DNA from 3 places in the Shewanella sp. WE21 genome. Region 1 is predicted to be linked to each of the others. Evidence: predicted binding sites of a transcription regulator. Region 1 holds the regulator's gene; each other region holds the start of a gene.
The links. Region 1 encodes FliA, which starts transcription of late flagellar genes. Its sites were predicted from a motif close to CTAAAGNTNNNNNNNNNNNNGCCGATA; they were not measured.

Region 1 (9,930 bases):
CTTGATTGACTATTTCACTAACACGTCGTCTGAAAAAACTTGAGTCATCAACGACTAATACTTTAATGGCCATTCCATTCCTTAGCTTGGAAACTAATTCTTACTTTTCGCATAATGCTTTAGCAATCCAGGAACATCTAAGATCAGTGCAATACCACCATCCGATGTAATTGTCGCACCAGCCATCCCAGGTGTGCCATGTAACATAGCGCCAAGAGGTTTAATAACGACCTCTTCTTGTCCTATTAAAGCATCCACTACAAAACCAATTTGCATCATGCCTAATTGCACGATAACCACATGACCATGCTTTTTATCGCCATGTTTAAAGGTGGTTTTGTTTCTATGTAGCCAGTGTTCCAAATAGAACAAAGGTACGGCCTTATTACGCACTATGACAGTCAGTTGCCCATCAACAATATTGGTTTTTGTGAGATCGAGATGGAAAATCTCATTCACGCTAGATAGAGGTAATGCAAACACTTGTTTAGCGACATCGACCATTAAGGTTGGCATAATCGCCAGTGTTAACGGTACTTTAATCTCAAGTATCGTTCCCTTACCTTTCATGGAATCGATATGTACAGTGCCATTCAGCTGGGTGATACGAGTTTTTACCACGTCCATCCCAACACCACGGCCTGAAATATCTGAAATCTCAACTTTAGTTGAAAAACCTGGTGCAAAAATCAAATTATAGGCTTCGCTGTCTGTCATCCGCGAAGCAGAATCTTCATCGAGCACACCACGGTTTATGGCGATTTTTTTGAGTTTTTCAGGATCCATGCCTGCGCCATCGTCTTCGATTTTCAGCAGTATATGGTCGCCTTCCTGACTTGCAGATAAGGTAATCGTTCCCGTTCTTGGCTTACCACTGGCTTCACGCTCGTTTGGCATCTCTATACCATGGTCCACAGAGTTACGCACTAAGTGGACGAGTGGATCGGCAAGCGCTTCAACGAGGTTTTTATCTAAGTCAGTTTCTTCACCGACCATAATCAAATCAATTTCTTTGTTTAGTGTACGAGCAAGATCGCGTACCACCCGAGGGAAACGACCAAACACTTTCTTGATCGGTTGCATACGGGTTTTCATCACAGCGCCTTGCAAATCGGCAGTAACGAGATCTAAGTTCGCAAGAGCTTTCGACATCTCCTCATCATCACGGCTGATGCCTAAGCTCACCAATCGATTACGCACTAACACTAACTCACCCACCATATTCATGATCTGGTCGAGTCGTGCGGTATCTACACGTACTGTTGTTTCCCCCTGAGGCACATTCGCAGAGCTAGCCTTAGCAGGTGCTTTATCGACAACCGCAATTTCCACCTTAGGTTTTGCAGCAACGACTGGAGCAGGAGCTGGTACTGCGGCTTTAACTGGCGCAGGAGCATGTGGTGCAGCAGTAGGTGCCACGGTCGAAACGGGGGGCGTAGGCGCTTTTACTTCAGCTTTCGCAGGTGCTCCGCCTTTCCCATGGAGTTCATCGAGTAATCGCTCAAACTCATCATCGGTAATTTCATCAGCATCTACAATCGGTTGAGGCGCAGGTGTTGCCACAACCTTAGGCTTAACAGGCACTTCAGCCTCAGCTTTAAATTTACCTGAGCCATGAAGTTCATCCAGTAACGCCTCGAACTCATCATCAGTAATGTCATCACCTGATGTTGAAGGTGTTTTAATTGGTGCAGCAGGCTTGACAGCAACAGGCTCTGATACAAATGTGGTAGCAGCGACCGCAGGTCCCTTTCCTGAACCATGAAGCGCATCCAATAAAGCTTCAAATTCAGCATCATTGATATCATCGATACTTGAAGACGTATTTTCAATGGAAGATGAGTTATCACTTATGTCAGCAGGGATTTCTTGAAGGGGAGGAGTATCAATAATGACTTCAACAACTGGTTCTGGCTCTACAACCTTGGCAGAAGCGACTTCAGATGGCAAAGGCGCACCTGAACTGAGCATTTTAAGTCTCGCTAACAAACCTGAATCGGCGGGGTCTTGTTGCTCGCCCTGCTGGGTTTGCGCAAACATGGTATTAATTGCATCAACAGCCTGCAAAATAATATCCATCAACTCTGCGTTAACGCTACGCTTGCCTGTCCGCAATAAATCGAAGGTATTCTCAGCCTCATGACAAACATCAACCATGGGAGTTAAGCTAAGAAAGCCAGCACCACCTTTAACGGTATGAAAACCTCGGAAAATGGCGTTCAGCAAGTTAGTATCATCAGGATTATTTTCAAGCGCAACGAGTTGCTCTTGCAGAAGCTCTAAAATTTCACCGGCTTCGATTAAAAAGTCCTGGAGTATCTCTTCATCTACATCAAAGGCCATCAAATTGACTCCCAGTTAGAAACCCAGACTCGATAGAAGATCATCCACTTCGTCTTGACCCGTTACCACATCTTGACGAAGCTCGGCATTCATTATCGGGCCTTCTGCTTCAATATTATTTTTCTGAGCAATCTGACTTTCAATCATAGGTTGCTCACCAAATACCGTCAGCATAGAAACCAGATTACTTTCTACTTCCATTACTAGATCAATAACACGACGTATTATTTGTCCTGTTAAGTCTTGAAAATCTTGCGCCATCAAAATTTGATTAAGCAATTCACGTAATCGAGTCGAGTCATTTGCACTACGAGACATAAGGTCTTGTACATCGTGACAAAGGCCCTTAAATTCAGTCAGCGCTATCTCGCGTCGCATTAATCTGTCCCAAGATGGCATGACATTTTGAATATTTACGGTCACGGCATTAGCCAAAGGTAAACATTCTTCAACCGCATCCATGGTTTTATTTGCAGCTTGTTCGGTCATGTCAATAACGTAATTTAAACGTTGCTTGGCATCGGGGATCTCTGTATTGGCTAATTCAGCAAGACGATTATCAACTTGAAAATCCATCAGCGCACTATGAAGTTGCCGAGTTAATTTACCTACTTCTTCGAATAATTCTCGTTGCAGTGGAGCAGCAAGCTCCCGAAATAAATCATCTGCCTGACTTTGCTCACTTGCACTTAATAATTCAACTAAATGCTGAGCTTGCTCGAGCGTGATGAGCCCTGATGTTTGTGACTTCATAGCTCATCCTTGCTCAAGCGAGTCGTTCGAATATTTTATCTAACTTCTCTTTCAGCGTTGCAGCGGTAAAAGGCTTAACCACATAACCATTCACTCCCGCTTGAGCGGCAGCAATAATCTGTTCACGTTTTGCTTCAGCAGTCACCATTAATACGGGTAAATGCTTTAGCGAATCATCAGCGCGAATTGCTTTTAACAGATCGATTCCTTGCATACCAGGCATATTCCAATCTGTAACAACAAAATCAAAATCCCCCTTTTGCAACATCGGCAGGGCTGTTGAGCCATCGTCTGCTTCTTGGGTGTTATTAAACCCCAAGTCTCGCAACAAGTTCTTGATGATACGCCTCATTGTCGAAAAATCGTCAACAATGAGAATCTTCATATTCTTGTCCAAGGTTTCCTCCGGTGAGCTGACATTCTGTGCTCGATTAATAATTATACTTATGTCCAGTGCTTGAGTTTAGCTTTCAATCGCAACATTGCCTGACTTAATATCTGGCTAACCCGCGATTCACTGACTTCAAGAATGGCGCCAATCTCTTTTAAATTCAATGCTTCATCGTAGTACAGGGATAACACTAATGCATCTCTTTCAGGCAATAATTTAATTGCCTCAACCAGAGCAGAATGAAATTGGTTCTCAGCTAATGCTTCAAATGAATCATCATCGGACCGATCACTCACTGTAAGTATATCCTGAGATACGCCTAAATCTTCTATCCCTATGATTTTTCCGACAGAAACATCGTTAAGAATATGATGGTACTCATCGAGCGTCATATCAAGTTTTTCTGCAATTTCTGTGTCGCGTGCATCACGGCCCAGTTCTTGCTCTAACTCATCAATAGCGTGTGCAACCTTACGATTGTTACGATGAACGGAACGAGGGACCCAGTCGCCACGACGAATTTCATCTAACATGGCTCCACGTATGCGTATGCCGGCGAAGGTTTCAAATTTCGCACCTTTGCCACCATCAAACTTGGATGATGCTTCTAGTAACCCCATCATCCCAGCTTGGAGTAAATCATCTAACTGCACAGATGCAGGTAGTCTGGCGAGTAAATGATGCGCAATTCTTTTAACCAACGGAGCATACTGTTCAACGATCGACGATTTATTGTCTAAACAAGTATACGCAGCGGCTTTATTCACTCGTTTTTTCCTCTTGAAAATCTGGTCGTTGTACTAAACGCTCAACGAAAAACTCCAAATGCCCACCAGGTTGCTGCGGCACAGGCCAGCTCAAAATTTTATTTGCCAATCCTTGATACGCAATCGCCGCTGGTGATTTAGGATAAGCTTCAACCACCAATTTTTGTTTACGAACTGATTTACGTAAGTTTTCGTCAAATGGAATCGTGGCGACTAATTCAAGTGCAACATCTAAAAATCTGTCGGTCACTTTACTGAGTTTAGCAAATAATTCCATACCTTCGCGTAAACTACGCACCATATTGGCAACTATTTTAAAACGGAACACGCCATGCTCACGGCTGAGAATTTTAATCAGGGCGTAGGCATCGGTAATAGAAGTAGGTTCATCACAAACAACGACTAGCACATCCTGCGAAGCACGTGAGAAACTGAGCACCATATCTGAGATCCCAGCCGCTGTATCTACGACTAGAATATCAAACTGAGTCCGCATCTCGCTAAATGCTCGGATTAATCCAGCATGTTGTGCAGGGCTTAATTCCACCATCCCCTGTGTTCCTGAGGTGGCTGGTACTATGCCGATCCCCTTTGGACCACGCACGATAATATCGTCAAGCTCTGCATCACCAGAGAGAACATGAGAGAGGTTACGCTCGGCACGAATACCCAGCATGACGTCGACGTTTGCTAAGCCAAGGTCAGCGTCAAGTACCAAGACACGCTTGCCTTTTTCGGCTAATGCCACAGCAGTATTAATAGAAACGCTGGTTTTACCCACGCCTCCTTTGCCACCAGTGACCGCGATTACTTTCACTTTTTCGTTATAGGGTTGATTCATCATACGTAAACCACTTGCTTGATCCAGGGTCATAAATCTACTCAAATGCACAGGCCATATTATCTGACCACGCTGTGTCTTGTAATGATTGTTGTTCTGTACTATCTAACGCTGCGAGTGCCTGCTGGGCTAAATCTAGGGTATCCGCAACTTTCATATCTTCAGGAACTCTTTGTCCATCAGTAATATAACTTAATGGTAATCCGTTTTGGATCAACACACTTAATGCCCCTGCTAACGACACAGATTCATCGAGTTTTGTGAGAACGACACCAGATAGGGGAATGCGTTTAAAATGATTGACTGCATCTTGCAGCACACGGCGCTGCCCTGTCGCAGACAGTACCAGATAACTGCGGATAGGTATCCTGCTATTTGCAGTTAAATTATCAAGTTGCTGGTAAAGGCGCATATCTCGCTGTCCCATGCCAGCCGTATCTATCAATACTAGCTTGCGATTCCTAAACTGATAGAGAATTTGCTCTAATTCATTTAGATCATGAGCTTGCTTTACTGGGCAGCCCATTATTTTGCCATAAGTTGCTAATTGCTCATAGGCTCCGATGCGATAATGATCTGTGGTAATTAAAGCAACATGTTCAGCACCATGATGTGCCGCAAAACGGGCAGCAAGTTTAGCTAATGACGTTGTTTTACCAACCCCAGTAGGACCAACTAATGCAACCACCCCGCCCTGCTTAACAATGTCATCGCCCTGATTATCAAGCATATTAGCGAGACTTTGTGGCAATGCTCTGACTAATTCAGCCGGCGTATAATGCTGGCTCAGCGCGGCTAATTTATTCGCAACCGCAGGGGAGAATTCAGCCTCAAGTAATTTGGCTTCGAGCATAGCACCGACGGGATCGATGCGTTTTTTATGTTCCGTCATCAAGGAGGATACTTGATGTGTCAGTAAATTACGCAGTGATGCTAATTCATCACGCATAGCTTCAATATCAGCACTTTGTTTTAGTGATGTTTGTGGCTTTTTATCAAACGAGGAAGGTGCTTCACGACGTTCTGGTTTCACAGCAGTAGGGGCTTGTAAGCCCTTAGCCCATGCTGGTAACTCGGCATCAACTTGCTGATGTGACATTTGTTGATTCAAACGGCTTTGCTGCTTCTCAAGTAAGGCTTGTAATGAGTCTGCAGGTGCGGCTGGCTTAGCGCGAGTTTCTACACGGACTGGCTGCTTAGCACCTAGGGACACGAGATCGTCGCTCACGTCCATAAAGGTCGGTGCTGGCGCAGTGGCTGCAGTTTTTGCTTTAGGTTCGTCATAGTCAACGGCAGCGACAATTTCGATGCCACCGTTCACTTTTTTATTTGACATAATGACGGCATCTGAGCCGAGTGTTTCTTTCACTTGGGCCAGTGCGGCGCGCATGTCTTTGGCAAAAAATCGTTTAATCTTCACTTATGCGTCCTCTACTGGCCGACTGCAGATACGATACGTATTTGCTTCTCATCAGGTATTTCTTGATATGAAATGACTCTGAGATTAGGAATAGTATGTTTAACAAAGCGTGACAGCGTCGCGCGTAACATACCTGACGTCAACAATATGGCGGGTTGTCCGACCATTTCTTGCTTTTGAGCCGCATCGGCAAGGGACTGCTGCATGCGTTCTGCAAGACCGGGTTCAATATTAGGACCATCACCACCGGTTGCTTGCATTGACTGATGCAACATCTGTTCCAACTCTGGCGCCAAAGTAATGACGGGGATTTCGAGCTCTGGGCCTGAGATTTCCTGAACTATCATACGTTTCAAAGCGATACGTACAGCGGCTGTCAAGACTTCAGTGTCATTGCTCTTAGTGCCATATTCTAACAAAGTTTGCACTATAGTACGCAAGTCTCTAACTGAAACCCCTTCATTTAATAGGTTCTGCATCACTTTTACGACATGTCCTAGTGGCATGATATCTGGAATAAAGCCATCAACCAGCTTAGGTGAGTGTTTCGCAAGCATATCCATCAGTTGTTGCACTTCTTCGTAGCCTAACAACTTAGCGGCATTATTTGTGAGTAATTGACTAATATGAGTTGCAACAACAGTGGCGGCATCGACGACGGTATAACCTAATGTTTGTGCGTGCTCACGTAACTCAGGAGCGATCCATACCGCTTCTAGGCCAAAGGCGGGATCGCGCGTTTCGATACCATCGAGTTTGCCATAGACTTGACCAGGGTTGATCGCCAATTCGCAATCATGACGAATATCTGCCTCTCCGACGACGACGCCCATTAATGAAATGCGATACGCATTAGGCGATAAATCTAAGTTATCGCGAATATGCACCGCGGGCACTAAGAAGCCTAATTCCTGAGACAACTTTTTACGCACGCCTTTAATGCGGCTTAGTAACTCGCCACCTTGGCCCTTGTCAACCAGAGGGATCAAACGATATCCGACCTCAAGACCAATAGTATCAACATGATGTACATCGTCCCAACCTAGCTCTTTAGGCTCTTTATCTTGTCTTTCTATTGGACCCGATTTAACTTGTTCTAGCGCTTTAAGACGTTTGTTTTCATTTCGTTTATAAACAAAATAAGCCGCACCAGCAGTCATAAAGGCAAAGCTTAAAAACGCCATGTGTGGCATACCAGGAACAATACCCATGACAAACAGGACTCCGGCGGCGATACCCAATGACTTATGACTGTCAAACATCTGACTCATCATCATTTGGCCCATATCACCTGACTCGTTTTGACGAGTCACCATCAAGGCTGCGGCGATTGACAATAATAGACCAGGGATCTGCGCTACTAAACCATCACCGATAGTCAGTAAGGTATAAATTTCAACCGCTTCAGAGAAACTTAAGCCATGCTGCACAATCCCTATGATGAAACCACCTACGATATTGATTACTAAGATCATGATACCGGCAATCGCATCCCCTTTAACGAATTTGGACGCACCGTCCATCGCACCATAGAAATCGGCTTCACGGGTAACTTCGGCACGGCGTATTCTCGCTTGGTCTTGATTTAAGGTTCCAGCATTTAAGTCAGCATCAATTGCCATTTGCTTACCAGGCATAGCATCCAAGGTAAAGCGGGCACTGACTTCTGCGATACGACCAGCACCTTTAGTAACTACCGCAAAGTTGATGATAATCAAAATGATAAATACCACTAGACCAACGGCATAGTTACCACCGATCACCACAGAACCGAAGGCTTCAATCACCTTACCCGCGGCATCACCGCCATTATGACCCTCAAGTAAAACCACACGAGTAGAGGCAACGTTGAGCGCAAGACGTAATAATGTCGCCACCAGTAACACAGTTGGGAAGGCAGCAAAATCTAAGGGTCTATCGGTATAAATAGCCACCAGCAATACGATGAGAGCTAACGCAATGTTGAATGAAAAGAGTATGTCTAATAGAAATGGAGGGATAGGTAAAACAATCATGGCCAATGCAGCAAGCACAACCACAGGCGTGCCAATGCCTTTAAAAGTGCTGAGCCTAATTTGTTTTACTTGACCAAGAGTCGCTTTAACATCCATTCGCTATAACCTAAACTTTGACGTGTAATAGCATAAAGCAAAAAACGCGCCAACAAGATTAAAGCCATTAATGAAGGAAAGATATGTACTGTGACTGATTGATATACATAAAATTAGCCATAAAAAACAAATGAACTCGACATCATCAGCTTTACCAATGACTACCATCTGAGACTAGTGGTTCAATATTTCAATTCATCTGGTATAGGTTGATTAAGTGGGACAGGAATAGGTTTACGACCGCGTCCTTTTTGATATTGGCGCAGCTGGAATACATAAGCCAAAATCTGTGCGACAGCAGTAAACAAACCTTCAGGGATCTGCTGGTCTAACTTAGTCGTATGGTAAATCGCCCTTGCAAGTGGTGGGGCCGAGACAATCGCAATATTGTGCGCGCGGGCAATCTCACGTATTTTAAAGGCCACATCATCAACACCTTTCGCTATCACAAAAGGAGCCGCAGAGCGCTGCACATCGTATTTAATCGCAACGGCAAAATGCTCAGGGTTAACGACAATCACATCGGCATTTGGCACTTCAGCCATCATACGCCTTTGTGCTAGTTCACGTTGCATCTGCCGTATATGCCCTTTCACCTCAGGTTTACCCTCAGTGTCTTTATATTCATCTTTTACTTCTTGTTTGGTCATCTTAAGTTGCTTGTTGTGATTCCAAATTTGGAACGGCACATCGATGACGACAATAAACAAAATCGAGGAACATAACAGGATAAACATCCAAACCAACAAATCTAATGCATGGTAAACATTACCTGGAAGATGGTCGCTAGACAGCAACATGATGTCATTGAAATAGAAGCTTAATAAAAAATAAGCAGAAAACGCTACTACCGAAAATTTTGCAATGCCTTTGGTAAGTTCAACCAGAGCCTGTACGCCAAACATACGTTTAAAACCAGCAAGGGGACTCATTTTACTGGCTTTTGGCATCATAGCTTGGGTCGAAAAATTGATCCCACCAAGAGAGACGTTACCGATAAACGCAACCACCACAATCAGTAGCATAATTTTAGCCATGGGCCAGGCTATTTCACTCGCAACAACACCCCACACTTTGAACATTTCATTAGTATCAAAAATTTGCGCCCTATCCATGGTAAATACAATTTCAAACACCCGAGTTAGGCTAATGGCCAAACTTGGGCCTAGCATATAAAACCCACATGCTGCCGAAATTAATACCGCTGCAGTTCCAAGTTCTTTCGAACGTGCAATCTGTCCTTTTGTTCGCGCCTGTTCTAGACGCCTCCCCGTGGGTTCCTCTGTACGTTCATCACTTGATTC
Region 2 (9,930 bases), 2.5 Mb from region 1:
GATTACCAGTATTTTTCAACGGTAATTTGCCCAGGAGCACGGCGTAAATTCTTCACTAACCCTTTATCGAGTAAAGCGGCTTGCGCACCATTAATCATACCCGGATTGCCGCAGATCATAACTTGAGAGTCAGCTGCGTTTAAGGTTAATCCTGCCTTTTTTTCGATTTCACCCGAGACTATCCCCTCGGGAATGCGACACTGCAAAGCATCGGCAAAGGGTTTACGGGTCACACTCAAGACTAATGTAAATTGTTCAGGGTATTTGCGTTCTAAATTACGCAGCTTATCAAGATATGCCAAATCCTGTGCTTCGCGCACGCCATACACAAGCACGACTTTTTCAAAACGCTCCCAAGGTTCATCGGTGTCGAGCATAGACAAAAATGGCCCTACTGCTGTTCCTGTGGCTAAAAACCACAAATGCTTCCCTTGGAGTTCACCCTTAGGAATTTCAGCTAAGGTCATAAAACCGGTCGCGGTTGAGGTAATTTCAATTTCATCGCCTATTGCAAGGTTGTGTAATTGAGGCGATAACAGGCCATCCTCTACTGCAACGGCGAGCACCTCGGCATAGGGTTTATCGGGAGAATTTACTAAGGAGTAGGCTCTAGCCACACGCTTATCATCTTGCATTTGACTTAACTTGATAAACTGACCAGGAATAAATGGAGCTAACTCGGCAGCAATGCGCAATGAGAATAACTTATCACTCCAATCAATACGTTCTATCACTTGTCCCCTAATCCACATAACTTGCCCTCAAGCGAAACGTTAAATAGGCTTCCAGCATAGACTTTTTTCTGCACAACAAAAACCCCTTATATAAGGGGCTTATGACTATAACGCTGAATATAGAACTGAAAATACTGAGGTATTAACTCGGACTCGATACTGTCTCATCAGTCTTCTTGTTAAAGCTATCTCTAAAGGCTTGCAGCCCCTCTTGCACTAAGCTGTAGGTTTTATCGACACCATCGGCAATATCACCCTGCAATACTTTAAGGCCGGACAGAATATCTTTAGCCTCTTTAAAGCCATTGTCGATGGCACCGCCAATAATCCCCATAAAGCTATCGAGTTGATCACTTAGACTCATACCCGAATTTTGTTGTTGGTGAATGCTAAAAAACTGCGTCGCAAAACTCACGATACGATCTGCAGTCGCTTCTGGAGAAGTATCTACGCCATTATCGTAAGCCGTCTGAATCGCGTTCTCGCCCATAGTGGGCGCTAATTCTTTATTAATCGACTCTATCGCTGCGCGATAAAGCAAGGCCATAGACTGATCGCCTGACTTGATATTCACATCTTGCTGTGCCGATAAAATCGCTTGATTCATCAGCTGCTTACTCGTTTGCTGCGCAGTTTGCTTCGAGGTTACTTCTGTGGCTTTCGCGTCCTTCGAATCACTCACTTCGGTGCCCTTAGACGCCGCGTTTTCAGCATATTTTTTCTGTGGCAAAGGGGTACTTTGCACTTGAGGGGGTTTATTGATTTCCATGATGACTATCCATTCAATTCGGGTCGACTTAATTATCGACCAAAATTTAACCAGCTTTAGTAATTTTTAGAATTGAAGTACCATCTGACCACAAGGCCATGATAAGGCCCACATAAATTAAGTGGGTTCATTCTTTAATAAGGTGCATAAAGCGCCAACCCACCGCAATGCAGATCATTACTATCGCTGAGCTTAGACATAAGCCAATAGAAAAGGATGTTACACCATGGCAGCAGGCCGCAGTTTGAGTCATTTCCGCTTTCACGGGTTTACACTAATCCTTAAGCACTATTTTAAGCATAATCTGGGTATCAATATAAAACGCTTTAGCCTGCTAACAATCCTCGTCATATTCACTTGCCTCGGCTTTACTCCCATTAGCCAAGCTCATGCGGAGAGCAGACTAATTATTTTAGTCAGACATGCCGAAAAAGGCGACACGCCAGCCAATAACCCGCAGTTATCACCCAAGGGAGAAATGCGCGCAACATCACTGATCACTGCCTTGAGCCGCACGCCGCTTTCGCAACTTATTGCGACTCAATACCTAAGAACCCAGCAAACACTCGCGCCCATCGCCGAGGCTCGCCATTTACCTGTGACGATAGTAGAAGCAGCCAAACCTATCGAAGGACATATCCAACACATTGTTGAACAAGTGCATGCTGTAAAGGGCAATACACTCATCGTTGGGCATTCAAACACTGTCCCACTGATCATTAAAGCCCTTGGTGGACCTGAGATCCAAGCGATAAGTGAAGATGACTATAGCCAGCTGTTTTTACTCTCTCTTAATGATGACCAACCTGCGAGCTTGATCGCCACCCGTTACGGACAAGAATAAGGATAAATAACATGAGTGAACTCAATTGGTTTATGTGGGGACTCGATCTATTTTCAGGGTTGTTTTTAATTGTAATAGGACTCGCAGTACTCGCGGTTATTTACATGTATATCGCAGATAAAATGCAGACCAAACAAGCGGTAAGACATAACTATCCTGTAATTGGTCGCTTTCGGTATCTGTTCGAGAAACAAGGCGAGTTCTTTAGACAATACTTTTTTGCCCAAGACAGAGAAGAACTACCATTCAACCGTGCAGAACGCAGTTGGGTTTACCGCGCGGCTAAAAATGTCGATAGAACTATCGCCTTTGGTTCGACTCGCCCCTTAGATAACGCCGGTACCATTATGTTTATGAATACCGCCTTCCCAACCCAAGATGAAGAGATCACACCCATTCATCCACTGACAATTGGCACCAATTGCCGCCAACCCTATACGACTCAAGCCATTTGTCATATTTCAGCCATGAGCTTTGGGGCTCTATCGCGCCCAGCAATTACCGCCCTTTCCCACGGTGCAGCGCAGGCGGGTTGCTGGCTTAACACAGGTGAAGGCGGCTTGAGCCCTTATCATCTAAAAGGTGGCTGCGATATCGTCTTTCAAATTGGAACGGCCAAATACGGTGTACGTAATGAGCACGGACATTTAGACGATGAAAAGCTCAAGTCGATAGCCATTCATCCCGAAGTCAAAATGTTCGAAATTAAAATGAGTCAAGGAGCTAAACCGGGTAAAGGTGGCATTTTACCTGGGATCAAAGTCACGGCTGAAATTGCCCATATTCGCGGTATTCCTCAGGGTTATGACTCTATTAGCCCTAATGGTCATATTGAGTTCAAATCCGTGAACGATATTTTGGATATGGTTGAACGAGTACGTGAAGTTACAGGTAAACCAACGGGCATTAAGGCCGTACTCGGTGACGTGCAGTGGCTCGAAGATTTATGTGATGAAATTGAACGTCGTGGCGAAGACTCTGCCCCCGACTTCTTTACCTTAGACAGTGCCGATGGCGGCACAGGCGCAGCACCACAACCTTTAATGGATTATGTAGGATTACCACTGAAGGAAAGCTTACCTATCCTAGTTAATGTCTTGATCCAACGAGGCTTGCGTAAACGTATCAAAGTCATCGCTTCGGGTAAACTCATAGTGCCATCAAGAGTCGCTTGGGCTTTGGCATTAGGTGCCGACTTCATCGCATCGGCCCGTGGCAATATGTTCGCCCTCGGTTGTATTCAAGCCTTACAGTGCAATAGAGATACCTGCCCAACGGGCATCACAACGCACAATCCCAAGCTACAACAAGGACTCGATCCTAGGGATAAATCGGCTCGTGTTGCTAACTATAATCATAATTTACACCATGACTTAGCCTTAATTGCGCACTCTTGCGGAGTGACAGAACCAAGACAACTCAAACCCTCACATGTCCGAATTGTACTCGATAGCGGTTTATCCATTTCACTCGATAAATACTATGCACATATGGATAAGTAGCCGCGAACCCTCGCGGTTAATGGCGAATACAACTTTCGTCTATATAGGGTTTACATAAGGTATATTTGAATGCGTATCACAAAAGAGGTAAGATCCGTGACGTGAGACATTATTCAAATGTCTTACCCACAATTGAACTTAAGGAAACACTTTGAAATCTAGCTTCGTAAGCCAACTGCCCGCCAGTAAAACTGTAAGCACTAGCTGTAAGAGCTGTAATCGCCTGACCGAGATCGAAGGTGAACTGGTGTGTTTTCGCGAAGGGCAGATCATTCGACTCACTTTGATAGATGAGTCAGTACCTAAATTGAATCTTTTATGTGAAGGTTGGAAAGCGGGGAAGCTGAACGGCGTAGCTTAATTCAGCCATATTTTATCTCTGGAGTCTCTCTAGAGCATCAAGAATAGAGGCTCACCTCTATTCTCGGACGTTCTCACCTAAACTGTACTAAAGCACTAGCGAACACACCTAACGCATACCCATAAAGTCACTTGTCGGCGCGTTCATATCGCGGATCACACCTGCCAGCACCATTTCTGGATTGACTTTAGCCAAGGTAAGTCGCCGAGTTGTAACCAACAGGCCCGCGTTCAACTCAGCATGAATGCGTTGCAATGAATCATAATCAACACCACGTTTTTTCAATGTCGCCATGATGGCATACCAATCAGTGGCGACTTTTTCTTCTTTGCCTTCAATATTAGCTCTCAGTGTAATATTTTCCATGCCAGATCTCTTCCGATTGATGTGTTGGCATTGAGTATAGAGAGCCGAAGCTGAATAAAGACTGAACTGTATTACGCTATTAACTGCTCAGAGGAGTATGTTGTTGCTCATTTTGTATCCGCCATAATTTGGCATAGAGACCATTTGCCAACAGCAAAGTCTGATGATTACCTTGCTCAACTATTTCTCCTTGGCTTAATACGACTATTTGATCGGCATCGACTATGGTCGATAGCCTATGAGCCACCACTAGGCTAGTGTGCCCCTTAGCGACTTCCCGCAGTGCCGACAAAATAGCTTGCTCGGAGCGACTATCAAGTGAAGATGTTGCCTCATCAAACACCAGCACGGGCGAGCCCTTCAAAATTGCCCTTGCTATCGCGACCCGCTGTTTTTCTCCGCCAGATAGCTTTAAGCCGCGCTCACCCACCTTTGTGCCCCAACCAAGGGCAAGTGATGCAATAAATTGCTCTAAGTGCGCCAGTTTTATCGCGTTACGCACCTCTTCATCCGTCGCGCTTGGGCGACCATAACGTATATTTTCGACTAATGAATCGTTAAACAGCACAGTATCCTGCGGCACTATGGCAATGGCACGCCGCAGCGCATCTTGGGTGAGATGGCGGATATCTTGTCCATCGATTTTAATCGCACCTTGGTCCACATCGTAAAATCGAAATAGCAGTTTAATCAGGGTCGATTTACCTGCACCACTATCACCTACAACAGCCACCTTTTTACCGGCTTCAACCTTAAAGCTCACGTCCCGCAGAATTTGCCGCTCATCGTAGCTAAAATTAACATTTTCAAATATCAATTCACCCTTAGTGGGTTGAAAATCGAGTGCTTGGGGTAAGTCGACTATCATAGGATGTTTATCGAGCAGGCTAAACATGCGCTCAATATTGGCTAACGCGCCGCGAATTTCACGATACACAAAACCTAAGAAGTTAAGGGGTAAAAAGAGCTGCATCATAAACGCATTAATCAACACAAAATCACCTAAGGTCATATCGCCATAGGTAACTCTGTATGCCGCCAGCGCCATCATAGCCGTCATCGCCAAAGCGATAATCACAGCTTGTCCACCATTGAGCGCAAACAAAGATAAGCGGTTTTTACGTTTGGCGACTTCCCACTGTTCAAGCGCTTGGTCATAGCGCTGCGACTCATACTTTTCATTATTAAAATACTTTACCGTTTCATAGTTCAGCAAGCTGTCGATGGCGCGGGTATTCGATAACGAGTCAGCCTTGGCCGCATCACGAACATACTCAGTACGCCATTCGGTCGCGACCACAGAAAAAATAATATAAGCCAACACAGCAATAAAGGTGATTGCCGCAAACGCAATCCCGTAGTTATAGAAGAAAATGCCAATCACCATGACAATTTCGAGCAAGGTTGGCACTATGTTGAACACCATAAAACGCATGAGGAAACTCACGCCGCTGGTGCCGCGTTCAATATCGCGGGATAGGCCGCCGGTTTTGCGCTCTAGATGAAAATCGAGGTCAAGTCGGTGTAAATGGTCGAATACCGCTAAACCTAAACGGCGGATCGCCCGCTCTGTTACGCGGCCAAACAAGGTATCGCGGATCTCCCCCGTAATCGCCGTTAGTAGACGTACCGCGCCATAGGCCAACACTAATCCTACGGGCACACTGAGGGCTTGCGCAGTTTTATCGGCATCTAAGGTGTCGACCAAATGCTTCAGAATAAAAGGCAGAGCCACGCTGGTCAGCTTAGCGATGATGAGGCATGACATCGCCAACGCAATACGGCCTTTGTATTCCAATAAGTAAGGCCAAAGCAGTTTCATGACGTGCCAGTTTAATTTATCGACTGGACCTTCAAAATATAACGTTGGGCGCATAGGACATAACCTTGAATGAGTTATGCCAATTGTAACAGTTCACACCGGACATAAGCTAAGCGAAACTAGCAAAGTCTGAATAAAATCAATCAGATTTTCCTGACAGACAAATAGACTTATTCACGACATACTCATCTGCTATTTTGATTGTATTTAAAGCCAAAACATCATACTTACGCATTACACTGGCGTATTCACAATAAATGAATTTATACTGATTTGTGTTCAGGCATGTACCGTTTTACTTAACCTCAGAGCCGTATGTAAGAGGATAAGAGTGCAATGGAAGAAGGCTTGGCACAAAGTTGCTGCTGTTGATTATTTTTGCCGTTTTGCCCAAAATGCCATGGAGGCGGTTATACAAATCAATAGAATTTGTTAACCTCTACGCGCTAGATTTTGCGATTCATACGCCCAAGTTCTAGCGAGAATATTAAGATAAACAAATTAAATTAAGATCAAAGGAAGCTTTATGTTGGATTCCGCTAAAGTTCAATACCCGCCATTACCACTGATCCAAACTTGGGTGTGGATGATGATCGAATCAGGCAATCCAGAGATACAAGATAAAGGTAGAAACAACCTTATTGCCGCCTTTGGTAGCTTAGCCAAAGCAAATGAATACATTGTTGAAATAAGCAATAAATAGATAAAACAAAGGCGCCGGGATAGCGCCTTTGTTTTTACTTAACCCACAATCGTTAACGGCTAACTCAGGTATAGTTGCGATTTATGTTCGCTCGAGCAGACAATTAAACCTGACGGCGTTCGATAATGCTTTGATTCAAAATGGCTAACAGACGCTCGGTATCATCCCAACCAATACACGCATCGGTAATACTCTGCCCATAGCATAAATCTTGACCTTCAATAAGATCTTGACGACCTTCCACTAAATGGCTTTCTACCATAACACCAAAAATAGCAGTATTTCCCGCCGCCACTTGTCCAGCAACATCTTCAGCAACCACTAACTGACGTTGATACTCTTTACTACTATTCGCATGGCTAAAGTCGATCATGATGTTGTCGGCAAGCTTGGCTTTTAACAACTGCTGGCTAATCTCAGTGACATGCGGCGCGCTATAATTGGGCTCGCGGCCACCCCGTAAAATAATGTGGCAATCAGGATTGCCCTTAGTCGAAACGATCGCCGAATGGCCCAACTTAGTCACAGATAAAAAATGGTGTGGTGCATTGGCAGCACCTATCGCATCAATAGCAACTTTAATCGTGCCATCAGTACCATTTTTAAAACCGACCGGACAAGAAAGACCCGAGGCTAACTCTCTGTGTACTTGAGATTCTGTCGTACGGGCGCCAATGGCTCCCCAGCACATTAAATCAGCCATATATTGTGGGGTGATCATGTCAAGAAACTCACCCGCGGTTGGCATACCGCTGTCGTTCAAATCCACTAATAATTTACGGGCGGTGCGTAAACCATCATTGAGTTTAAAGCTGTTATCCATGTAAGGATCGTTAATCAGCCCTTTCCAACCCACTGTGGTTCTTGGTTTTTCAAAATACACTCGCATCACAATTTCGAGTTGATCTTTATAACGTTCACGCAGTGAGACCAAACGCTGTCCATATTCCAACGCAGCTTTGGGATCGTGGATAGAACAAGGCCCAATCACCACTAATAGACGATCATCAGACTTAGCCAGAATATTATGGATACTATTACGCGCATTAAACACAGTCGCAGAGGCTTTTTCGGAAGCAGGAAATCGTTCAAGAATCGCGATAGGTGGAAGTAACTCTTTTACTTCTTTAATGCGAACGTCATCATTTTGGTAATACATAATTTTACTGCTCCAACGCTGGTGTTTTAGGCTATTTCTATCGCTGCGATAAGGGATCTCAACTGCAATACTGAGTTCAATTTATCGAGTCTCAGGCGCCAATGCAACCAAGTTGTCTCCATTTCAAAAAATCAAATATAACTTATTGTTTTAATATATTTTAAAAAAATAAAAATTCAAATATGCCAGCTAACTCACAGCCTTGATTAACAAAATCGAATATGGCGGATAAAAAGGAATAAACATATTTGCTGCAAGTGTATTTAGGCGCCCTATGTTAGCAAGCAAAGATGTTTACCCGTAATAAGCTTAATTGATGGCCAGCGCTCTATAGAAAAGAGCGGGCAAATGCTAATGCTGTAACATGACTTGTAACTTGCTCTGATAGCGTTGACGCTCTGACTCATCTCGGCTCAAAGCCAAGGCTTTATCCATATTCAGTTTGGCACGCTTTTCGTCCCCCAGCGCCCAGTAGGTTTTAGATAAACCGAAGAAGAACTCATGACGATAATCCGCTTTTGCCAACGCCCTTTGATACCAAGCCAAGGCCTCGTCGTATTGATGCTCATCATAAGCTTGCTGCCCCATGTCATAGTAATAATAGGGATTACGTATTCGTGCTAATTCAAGCACTTTATTAATTTCGGCCCATTCATCAAGCCGCCCCTGCTCCCCTAAAATCAAGGCTAAGTTATAAAGCGTTGTCAGATTTTTCGCATCAAACTTGAGTGCATAGCGATAAACCTGTTCGGCCCGCTTTTCATCACCTTTATGCCGGTAAATAATGGCGAGCGTGTTGAGTGAAGGAACAAACTGGCCGACTTTTAAACCCACTTTAATCAAGGCATAGGCCCTGTCTAAATCACCGTTCACCAAAGACTCTGCCGCCATATTGTTGTAAAACATGCTGATTAAGGTCTGCCGATCCACTTGGGTTTTACCGTATCCCCGTAGAGCTCGCTCTGGCATAAAGTCCACTAAAACTGCGGTAGATGACACATAAACTGAATGTGCGTTTTCAGGTGGAAGTAAGCGTAAATTCACATGCCCATTGATTAAATAGAAATCACCTTGCTTATCCCATACCGGTTCTATCGCAATATCTTGATACTCAGCACTCACATTCAATATGTCCGCTAACGCAGAAGTCATGACCACTAAAGACATGCAATTACCCGCCCTTTGGGCATAGGTTTCACGGGCAATTTGGGTCAGATTATCTTGATATCGAAAATCAATGTTAGCGCTATTGGTTTGACTCGCATTGATATAACTAGCTAACCACTCGTTGGCTAACATGTTGTTATTATGTGAAAAAGTGTATATCCCATAGCGACGTTTTACGTCTGTCACTACCTCGGGTGGCAGATAAAAAATATCCGCAACAGAAGGAATATCGGCCACAGGGGTAAACAGTGAATCGGCAAGTAACGACTCAAGATCCGACGGATTAGGCTCAATGGTCGTCGAGCTACAAGCAAACAATTGACTGAATACAACGCTCAAGATCGTACTCAAGTATACGGCTCGGAATAGTTTCGACATACGCCCTCCCACACCATTAGCTCCTATTTGAGCTTATTACAAATGGCGAAAAAGACGACATAAAATGGTTACAAAAAATGATAATCGCGATCGATTGAAAATAATCGCAAATAATTTAATGAATT
Region 3 (9,930 bases), 2.0 Mb from region 1:
GCGCAGTACCACAGCACATTCCCGAAGCATTGTTTGCCACAATACCACCAATTTTGGCGGAACCTATGGTGGCGGGATCGGGACCAATTTTGCGGTTAAGCGGCGCGAGTACGGCGTTAGCGTCGGAACCAATGACAGCAGCACCTAAGGTGATCTGTTTGGCATCGCTACTGACTTCAATCTTTCTAAAACCATCATGGCCAAGGATCAACAAAATACCTTCACCGATAGCTTGGCCAGATAAACTGGTTCCAGCGGCCCTAAACGTGACGGGTGCATCATGCTTACGGGCAACGGCTAATGTGAGCTTTACCTGTTCTAGGGTTTCTGCATGGACAACCACTTCTGGGACTATCCTGAAGTAGCTTGCATCGGTGGACCAGGCAAAACGGCGAACGGGATCATCCGTCACGGGATGATCACCTAATTGCGTTCTTAGATCATCGATGACCAGTTTATAGTTAATCGACATAGCATCACTCTCTTTATTAATAGATTAAAGCCGAAGTCACTGGGAGTGACTTCGGGCATTCAATAAAATAAAACGGCTTAGAATCCACCCCACAGGGTAGCTATAGTGCCCGCCAGTAAGGCATAACCAATGGCAACAGGCATTGTTTTACGGATAATTTCTGACTCTCTACCTGCCATACCCACTACCGTTGCAGCGGCAACCACGTTCATTACGCACATCATGTTACCGGCGTTTGCACCGATACCTTGTAGTGCCAATACCAGTGTGTGGTTCATGCCAATATTGTCGGCAACGCTGTATTGTAGGCTGGAGAACATCATGTTTGAGAAGGTGGCTGAACCGGATAAGAAGGCACCAAAAATCCCCACGATAGGCGCCATCCAAGCCCACACTGCGCCCATGGAACCTGCCAACATATCCGCTAAAGCGACAGGCATTGAGGCAAGACCTGCACCATTAGCGCCTGAGTTTAAGAAGATTTTCACCATAGGCACTGATGCACCTAATGAAATAATTGTTGGCAACATGGACTTACATGAAACACCGACCGTTTGCTGAATCGCAGGGCTTTTCATTTTGAACAGGAAGAAACCTAGAATACACACGGCAACAAAGAAGGCACCTGGTGCATATAAGGTTGCGAAGCTGGCTTTAAGCTCAGTGCCCATTAGGCCTGTCCAGCTGATGTTAAAGCTTGATAACCATGCTTTTAACGGTGCCACTGTACGCGACAATACCAAAAGCGCAGCCATGATGATGTAAGGTGTCCAAGCGGCAATTTGGGAAAACTTAGCCGTTGTTTCGACTTTTCCGCTTTCTTGACTGTCATTCTCTGCGAAATCATTCCATGGCGTTTTAGGCAGTAAGTAGCCTTTACGCGCAACCGGGATCACTAAGGCCATACCGATCAATGAACCGATAACCGAAGGGAATTCTGGGCCTGCAAGGTAGTTGATGATCCATGCGGGGACGGTAAAGGCAAGACCTGAGAAAATCGCAAATTTCCAAATTGCTAAGCCTTCCTTAAAGGATTTATTGCGACCAAAGAATCCAGTTAGCATGGTCACCATTACGAGAGGAATTAATGAACCTGTGATTAAGTCGATAGTGATCATATGCATGACGATATATCGAGCATAACCAGCATAGTTACCACCATGGGCAGCAAATTGCTCCGCCGCCATGCTCACGCCACCTTGGATCAGACCCTGTTCCATCCCAAAAAGTACGGGTAGACCAATCGCACCGAAGGATACACAGGCCGAGTCAGCAATTAAAGCCACGACAGCTGCGGCAACGGGTGGTACACCAAGCAATACCAGTAGTGGTGCGCCAATGGCTGCGGGAGTTCCAAAACCAGCACTACCTTCAATAAAGGCACCGAATAACCAACAGATGATGATGACTTGTACACGGGCATCGGCACTGATGTTAGTAAACCCAGCACGGATAGTGTCCATGGCACCTGAGTATTTCAGGGTATTGAGTAGGAATACGGCACCAAAAATGATGGTTAACGGTGTGATGGCTGAGAGCAGTCCTTCGAGGACCGATGCCGCCAGTAATGTGGTATCCATTTGCCAAATAAACACGGCGGCGAGCGCTGTGATTATCATGGAGATAGGCATAGCCTTAGATGCAGGCATTCTGAGTAACACTAGAAATAGCATTACACTGAGCACTGGCGTCAAGCTAGCGAGGAGTTGAAGTATTGTCATGCTTGCCTCTTCATAAAGTGGTCTGTCTTATTATTGATATTAGGATTTTTCATCTGCCTTCATGTCGACTTCCCAGACCAATAAATCAGCAGTTAATACTGCAAGTACTTACGGTCTCGACATTCTGTGTTGTGTACTAGACGCTATTGTGAGCTTGACTAATATGATCTAGATCATCTTGGCTGTTATATGAAATGCTAATTTACAGTGCTGCGGGGTGCTTCTCTCGGGGGATTTTCTTATATGTGACAATGATCACTTAGACTGTTGGGTGCATATCTACTTTGGTTATATTAAATTAAATTTTTTGTTTTTCTGGTTATTAAAAGTAGAGCTATCACTCATATTCATCGTCATTATTGCAATTAACTGATCCATTTATTTCATTAATAGTCTGTTATTGGTTTTTTCAGTCATTTTTAAGGTGTGATTAAGGTCGCATAGATTGTTGTGGCTGGATTAACTCATTTACTTCTATTTTCATCAAGCTATTGTAATGTTTGCCTAATATGTCCATTTTGGAATGTTTTTTTATAGTGATCTAGAGCACCTTTTAAAATGGTGCGATTTTATTGTGATGGATATCACTTAATGAATTTTACTTTAATATGAAATTTTATAACCATTATTTAATTTAATTTCAGTTTATTTGAGCGAACAGCCAGCCAAAATATTCAAGTATATTGAGAGAACAGCATAAAAGTTGAAATAAAAAGTGACCGCTTCTAATGGGTTAAGAGGAGAAATTGAGAGAACAGGGTGAAATTGAAGCAGAAATTTTAAGTAACAAAACTAAAAAATACTGTTTGAACTTTTATCAAACTGGTTAGTGTCATTAATGCTTAAACGTCATTAATGCGAATATCAGCCGTTTGTGTGTGGTGCTAAAAAGTTCACCAAAGACTGTGCAGGGGAAAAGATAAGGCTTTAATGGCAATCTATTAGGTTAAATTTACAAAATAAAAAAGAGACGTGATATGTCTCTTTTCTTGGTGATTTAGCCCAAAGATACAGACTTAAAACAATTTGCTGCCCCAGCCTAATTTGGTCCGCAGAACGTGGAAATAGTTGTGTCCTTTAGGATGAATAAGCCGTAAACGTTCAGAGCTGCGGCGCACTATGATTTCATCGCCGGGTAACACTGCTAAATGCACGTGGCCATCACAGCTGACTTCGAGGTTTTCGCCATTTTCAGGTGACACAACCATTTTTATGGTGCTGCACGCATCGACAACAATCGGGCGACACGACAGAGTGTGCGGGAACATAGGTACTAAGATTAGTGCCTGTAAATTAGGCGTCAGGATAGCGCCGCCAGCGGAGAGGGCGTAGGCCGTTGAACCGGTCGGTGTTGACACTATCATGCCGTCGGCACGTTGGCTGTACATGAACTGATCGTCAATATAGACCTCAAACTCAATCATGTGGGCAATTTTACCCGGATGGAGTACGGCTTCGTTGACGGCGGTGTTGCTCGCCTTGAGCATACCGTGGCGATAGACTTCGGCTTCGAGTAAGAATCTATGCTCGGTATCGAACTCTCCATCGAGTACCTTGGCGAGCGCCTCTTCGAAGGCATCGGGCGGCAGATCGGTTAAAAAGCCTAAATTGCCGCGGTTAACCCCAATCACGCCTAAATCAAAGCGGGCTAATACCCTTGCCGCGCCGAGCATGTTACCGTCACCACCGACGACTATGGCTAAGTCGCAACGCGCGCCAATTTCTAGTAAATCGACCGCTATGATATTGGGTCCTAATTCGGTAGCAACACGCTCTTCCACTAAGACTTCAAAGCCCTGCATTGTCAGCCAATAATGCAGACGCTTTAAGGTTTGGTTGGTCCCTTGGTGGTGAGGTTTGCCGATAAGGCCGATAGTATGAAACTTTGTGGTCATATTTATGCTAGATCTGGCCTTAGGCCTTGAAACGTCAAAATTGATCCCCATAATATGCCCAGAGTATTTCAGAAACAAAGCATTTTTAGCTGGAGTGAAAATGAGCAACGAATCGATTAAAGCAGAACAGGATCTGATCCAAGAGGGTGTAGAGTCTGAAGTATCTACCGCAGAAGCAAGTCTGATCGATGAGCTTACCCAGGCCAATTTCCGTATTGAAGAGCTGGAACAGTTACTCGCTGAAGCTTTGGCGAAAGTTGAAGAGCAGAAGGATTCAGTCATCCGCGCCGCAGCCGAGGTCGATAACATTCGTCGTCGTGCCGCAATGGATGTGGAAAAGGCGAACAAGTTTGCCTTGGAAAAGTTCGCCAATGAGCTTTTGCCTGTGCTTGATAACATGGAGCGCGCGCTAATGGGTACAAACCCAGAAGATGAAGCGACGAAAGCGATTTATCAAGGTGTTGAGTTAACTCAAAAAAGCTTACTCACTGCGGTGGCTAAATTTGGTGTTAAGCAAATTGATCCACAAGGTCAGTCATTTAACCCTGATCAACATCAAGCGATTGGCATGCAGCCAAGTGCCGAGTTCCCTGCGAACACTGTGATGTTGGTGATGCAAAAGGGTTATGAGCTGAACAGTCGCTTGCTGCGCCCTGCTATGGTGATGGTGTCACAGGGTGGCCCTAACCAAGAAAGCGCAACGATAGATATCGAAGCTTAAGCTTTATTGGATCAGCCGCTGTTATAAAAGACAGCAACAAAAAAGGACTGCAATTGCAGTCCTTTTTTATGGGCGGAATTTTTTATTGATAACATTTAGCGTCTTAACGAGATAAGCAAGTTCAGCCTATTGCGCTAGATAAGCATTGATTTGCGCCAGTATGCCTTCGGCATCCAGTTGCAAGTCGTGGATGACTTCTTCTGGCGAGCCATGTTTAATGAACTCGTCTGGCAAACCAATTTGGAGTACGGCTTTAGGCATTTTTAGCTTTTGAAGCTGTTCAAGCACTCCGGCACCCGCACCGCCTATAATGGCATTTTCCTCCACAGTGACTAACACTTCATGGGTTAGTGCCATTTCTTTTACCAGATCAACATCAAGTGGTTTCACAAAGCGCATATCGACAACCGTCGCATCTAAGCTTTCGGCAGCGGTTAATGCCGATGCGAGCAAGGTACCAAAGTTAAGTATGGCAATACGCTTACCGATGCGCTTAATGACACCTTTACCAATTGGCAACGCAGTCATGGACTCGACTTGCATCGCTCCCGTGGCACTACCCCTTGGGTAACGCACCGCACTTGGGCCCGCATCATAGCAATAGCCAGTGTAGAGCATTTGACGACATTCGTTTTCATCGGACGGCGCCATGATCACCATATTAGGGATACAACGCATAAAACTTAAATCGAATGCACCTTGGTGGGTTGGACCATCGGCACCGACGATACCGCCACGGTCAATGGCAAATAACACGGGCAATTGTTGTAGTGCGACATCGTGAATAAGCTGATCATAGGCGCGTTGCAGGAAAGTCGAGTAAATCGCGACTACAGGCTTGAAACCTTCGCAGGCAAAACCCGCCGCTAAGGTGACTGCATGCTGCTCGGCAATCGCTGCATCGAAATATTGTTTCGGGAAGCGCTGGGAAAACTCCACCATGCCCGACCCCTCACGCATCGCAGGAGTAATCGCTAACACTTTCTCATCTTGTTCGGCAATGTCGCACAACCATTTACCGAAGACTTGAGAAAAGGTCGGTAAACCGGGTTTGGTGGCCGGTTTTTTAAAGAGTGATGGGTCAAACTTAGGCACAGCATGCCAACCGATAGGATCTTTTTCAGCAGGTTCATAACCACGACCTTTCTTGGTCATGATGTGCAGCACCTGTGGACCTTTCAGATTACGCATATTGCGCATGGTCTCGACCAGAGCGTCTACGTCGTGGCCATCGATAGGACCTATGTAGTTGAAACCTAACTCTTCAAATAGAGTGCCAGGAACGACCATACCTTTGAGGTGTTCCTCAGTGCGCTTGGCCATTTCTTTGATGACTGGCATACCTTTCAACACTTTTTTGCCGCCTTCGCGCAGTGTGGTGTAGAAACGGCCTGACATCAGTTGTGCTAAATGATTGTTGAGGGCGCCGACATTTTCTGAAATCGACATTTCGTTGTCGTTCAGTACCACGAGCATGTCATTGTGCAAGTCGCCCGCGTGGTTCATGGCTTCAAACACCATGCCGCCGGTCATAGCGCCATCGCCGATGACAGCGACCACTTTACGACCTGCTTGTTCTTTTTCTGCAGCTATCGCCATCGCCAGCGCGGCGCTAATCGACGTGCCTGAATGGCCAACACTGAAAGTGTCGTATTCACTTTCTTCACGCCATGGGAAAGGATGTAAGCCATCTTTTTGCCGAATGGTGTGCATCTTGTCACGTCGACCCGTGAGAATTTTATGGGGATAGGCTTGATGGCCTACGTCCCAGATCAGTCGATCAAAAGGGGTATTGTAGACATAGTGCAGTGCCACAGTGAGTTCTACTGTGCCGAGCCCAGAGGCAAAATGTCCGCTGGACATGCCAACAGACTTAAGAAGGAACTCGCGCAGTTCATCGGCTACTTGTGGTAAAAGTGCCTGAGGAAGCTGGCGGAGCTCATTGGGGGTGTTGGCCTGCGCCAACACGGGAAACTGAGAAATGTCCAAACTCATAGCGAGATACTTCGACTCTTATTATATTCTTCGCTCAATGATATAGCGGGCGAAGTCTGCAATTAACTGGCTATTGTATGGCAATTTAGCCAGCGCTGATAGTGCCTCTTGGATCAGTTGTTTGGCGGTGTCTTGTGCACCTTGTAGTCCAAGTAGTTGTGGAAACGTACTCTTATTCGATTCAGTATCAGAGCCTTGCGGTTTACCTAGCTCTTCGGTGGTGGCTACGATGTCAAGAATATCGTCTTGTACTTGGAAGGCGAGTCCGACCGCACGAGCAAAATCCATCATAGCAGCATACTGATCTTTTGGCGCGTTTGCGGCGATCAAAGCTAACTCAACGGCGCAGCTGATAAGGGCGCCGGTTTTCATATTATGTAGCTGAGTTAACGCTTTAAGATCAATATGTTTATCGGTCGATGCTAAGTCTATCGCTTGGCCTCCACACATACCACGATAACCTGAGGCTTTGGCCAATACTCTTACCATAGCAATATGTTGTTCACTGCTGATCCCTGGTACGGCTTCGGTGACAATTTCAAAGGCTAAGGTTTGCAGAGCATCCCCCGCTAAAATGGCCGTCGCTTCATCAAAGGCGATATGCACTGTCGGCTGGCCACGGCGGAGCTCGTCATCGTCCATGGCGGGTAAATCGTCGTGGATTAATGAATAAGCATGGATACATTCAATAGCTGCGGCGCAAGCATCTAACTTTTCAAGTTCGACCCCAAACATGCGCCCTACACTGTATACGAGGAACGGTCGAATGCGTTTCCCTCCCAATAAGGCACCGTAAGTCATAGCGGCTTTTAATTGGGGAGCTGTATCTTCAAGCGTACTAAAACGCTGTTTTAATTGATCATCAACTCGTTGTTGATATTCTTGAATGGTACTGACTAACACGCTTATTCGCCCTCAACGGCATAGGGGGATAGGGGCGCATTTTCGTCTTGTTTCAGTAAAATGGCCACTTTTTGTTGGGCTTGTTCGAGTTTTGCTTGGCTATTTCGAACGAGATTGATGCCACGTTCAAATTGTTTTAACGCGTCATCGAGGGAGATATCGCCTTGTTCTAGATCGGCAACGATGCGTTCAAGTTCGCCAAGGGATTCTTCAAAACTAAGATTTTCGGGTTTCTTCGCCACGTTCAGGTTTCCTTTGATTTAGCGGACACAAGGTATATCAGGGCGGCGTAAGGGTCAAATTCAGACTAAAGATATTTGCTCAATAGCACGCTTTGTTACTGAAATTTTCCAGAAAATATAAATTGTCGCTAAACTTGCTTAGTGTGTGTCCGATAACTGACAATAGTATCATCATTTGTATGGTAATTTTTATCTGGATAAACAAGGCTCGTATGTGTGTCGGTAGGATTATCTTATTCGGTAGAATAACTGAGTGTTCTTGCTTACCCAGAGTAAGTATTATGTCGTTTATTACGAAAATTGAGGAGCCGTTGTGGATTTAGCAACAATAATCGGATTAGTCGGGAGCTTTGGTTTTATCATTTGGTCGATGGTGATCAGTGGTGGCGTAATGATGTTCTACGACTTAGCCTCGGTTGTGATTGTATTCGGCGGGTCTTTCTTCGTCGTAATGATGAAATTCAATCTAAAACAGTTTTTAAATGCGGCTAAAATAGCTGCAAAAGCTTTTGTGTTCAAAATTGATAAACCTGAAGACTTGATTGAACAGTCAGTGACTATGGCGGATGCTGCCCGTAAAGGGGGGTTTTTGGCATTAGAAGAAGCGCAAATTAGCAATACTTTTATGCAAAAAGCTGTTGATATGTTGGTCGATGGTCATGATGGCGAAGTGGTCCGTAACGCCTTAGAGAAGGATATTACGCTGACAGAGGAACGTCATCGCACCGGGATAGCAATTTTTAGAGCTTTTGCTGACGTGGGACCAGCTATGGGGATGATAGGTACACTCGTTGGTCTCGTGGCCATGTTAGCGAATATGTCGGATCCTAAATCTATTGGTCCCTCGATGGCCGTTGCACTTTTAACAACCCTTTATGGGGCGGTGCTGGCTAACATGGTTTGTATTCCTATCGCTGATAAGTTAACGATTAGGATGGGAGAGGAAATGCTTAACCGTAACCTTATTATGGATGCGGTATTGGCGATTCAAGATGGACAAAACCCACGGGTGATTGAAGGCTTTTTGAAAAATTATCTGGCTGAGAAAAATCGTAAAATCGATACAACGGACGGAGAGTAGCCGATGGCTAAGGCTAAGTGCAATTGTCCGCCGCCCGGAGCACCGATGTGGTTGGCAACATTTGCCGACTTGATGTCGCTGTTGATGTGTTTTTTTGTATTATTATTGTCATTTTCTGAAATGGATGTGATGAAGTATAAACAGATTGCGGGCTCAATGAAGTATGCCTTTGGTGTGCAAAATAAGGTGGAAGTTAAAGATATCCCGAAGGGGACTTCTGTCATTGCCTTAGAGTTTAGACCTGGTCGCCCTGAGCCGACTCCGATTGAAATCATTAACCAGCAAACGAATGAAATGACTGAACCTGTATTGGATTTCCAAGCGGGTGAAGACGATAGTGCGGGCGGCGTGCAGCAGCAAAATGGTTCTCAGCGGGGGGCGAAGCGAGTGCTACGGCTCAAGAAGTTGCCGATGCCGTTAAAGCGGAAGCGGCAGCGGCGCAAGAAAAGATCAATCAGCAAGTGAAGAAGATGGCGCAGGAGCTGAATAAAGAGATAACCGATGGATCGATTGAAATTGAGTCATTAGGTCAGCAGATTATTATTCGTATACGTGAGAAGGGGGCATTTGCTTCTGGCTCAGGTTTCCTGCAGCCTCGATTTAAACCTGTGGTACGCTCAGTCGGCGAATTGTTAAAAGATGTGCCAGGTGTCATCACAGTGTCAGGTTACACGGATGATATGCAAATAAGCGATGAGCTCTATAGTTCTAATTGGGATTTATCCAGCAAACGTGCCGTGGCAGTGGCCCATGAGTTAGTACAGGTCAGCGGCTTTGATTCTAATCGAATGAAAGTGGTTGGTATGGCGTCTAACAATCCGATTGTGCCTAACGATTCTCCGGAAAATCGTGCCCGTAACCGCAGGGTTGAAATTGCTATTGAGCAAGGTAAAGCGAAGG

Region 2: CKQ84_RS04195 (DUF5610 domain-containing protein) is a predicted target of FliA. The motif match lies at 1,537-1,563, and genes of this name have one in related genera.
Region 3: pomA (flagellar motor protein PomA) is a predicted target of FliA. The motif match lies at 8,078-8,104, and genes of this name have one in related genera.

Annotation. Positions count from the first base shown of each region.
Region 1 is NZ_CP023019.1:3,508,437-3,518,366, reverse strand. It holds gene CKQ84_RS15550 (chemotaxis response regulator protein-glutamate methylesterase) at 1-73, opposite strand, end outside; gene CKQ84_RS15545 (chemotaxis protein CheA) at 94-2,343, opposite strand; gene CKQ84_RS15540 (protein phosphatase CheZ) at 2,359-3,096, opposite strand; gene cheY (chemotaxis response regulator CheY) at 3,110-3,493, opposite strand; gene CKQ84_RS15530 (RNA polymerase sigma factor FliA) at 3,541-4,254, opposite strand; gene CKQ84_RS15525 (MinD/ParA family protein) at 4,247-5,128, opposite strand; gene flhF (flagellar biosynthesis protein FlhF) at 5,133-6,515, opposite strand; gene flhA (flagellar biosynthesis protein FlhA) at 6,527-8,626, opposite strand; gene flhB (flagellar biosynthesis protein FlhB) at 8,809-9,930, opposite strand, start outside.
Region 2 is NZ_CP023019.1:981,497-991,426, forward strand. It holds gene CKQ84_RS04190 (ferredoxin--NADP reductase) at 3-752, opposite strand; gene CKQ84_RS04195 (DUF5610 domain-containing protein) at 877-1,503, opposite strand; gene CKQ84_RS04200 (histidine phosphatase family protein) at 1,730-2,347, shown strand; gene CKQ84_RS04205 (FMN-binding glutamate synthase family protein) at 2,359-3,849, shown strand; gene CKQ84_RS04210 (hypothetical protein) at 4,001-4,210, shown strand; gene CKQ84_RS04215 (hypothetical protein) at 4,319-4,576, opposite strand; gene CKQ84_RS04220 (ABC transporter ATP-binding protein/permease) at 4,656-6,452, opposite strand; gene CKQ84_RS04225 (hypothetical protein) at 6,925-7,101, shown strand; gene aroG (3-deoxy-7-phosphoheptulonate synthase AroG) at 7,205-8,260, opposite strand; gene CKQ84_RS04235 (tetratricopeptide repeat protein) at 8,612-9,805, opposite strand.
Region 3 is NZ_CP023019.1:223,791-233,720, reverse strand. It holds gene CKQ84_RS00945 (FAD-binding and (Fe-S)-binding domain-containing protein) at 1-472, opposite strand, end outside; gene CKQ84_RS00940 (L-lactate permease) at 550-2,193, opposite strand; gene nadK (NAD(+) kinase) at 3,210-4,088, opposite strand; gene grpE (nucleotide exchange factor GrpE) at 4,189-4,809, shown strand; gene dxs (1-deoxy-D-xylulose-5-phosphate synthase) at 4,936-6,804, opposite strand; gene ispA ((2E,6E)-farnesyl diphosphate synthase) at 6,826-7,707, opposite strand; gene xseB (exodeoxyribonuclease VII small subunit) at 7,710-7,949, opposite strand; gene pomA (flagellar motor protein PomA) at 8,263-9,030, shown strand; partial or broken gene CKQ84_RS00905 (flagellar motor protein MotB) at 9,034-9,930, shown strand, end outside.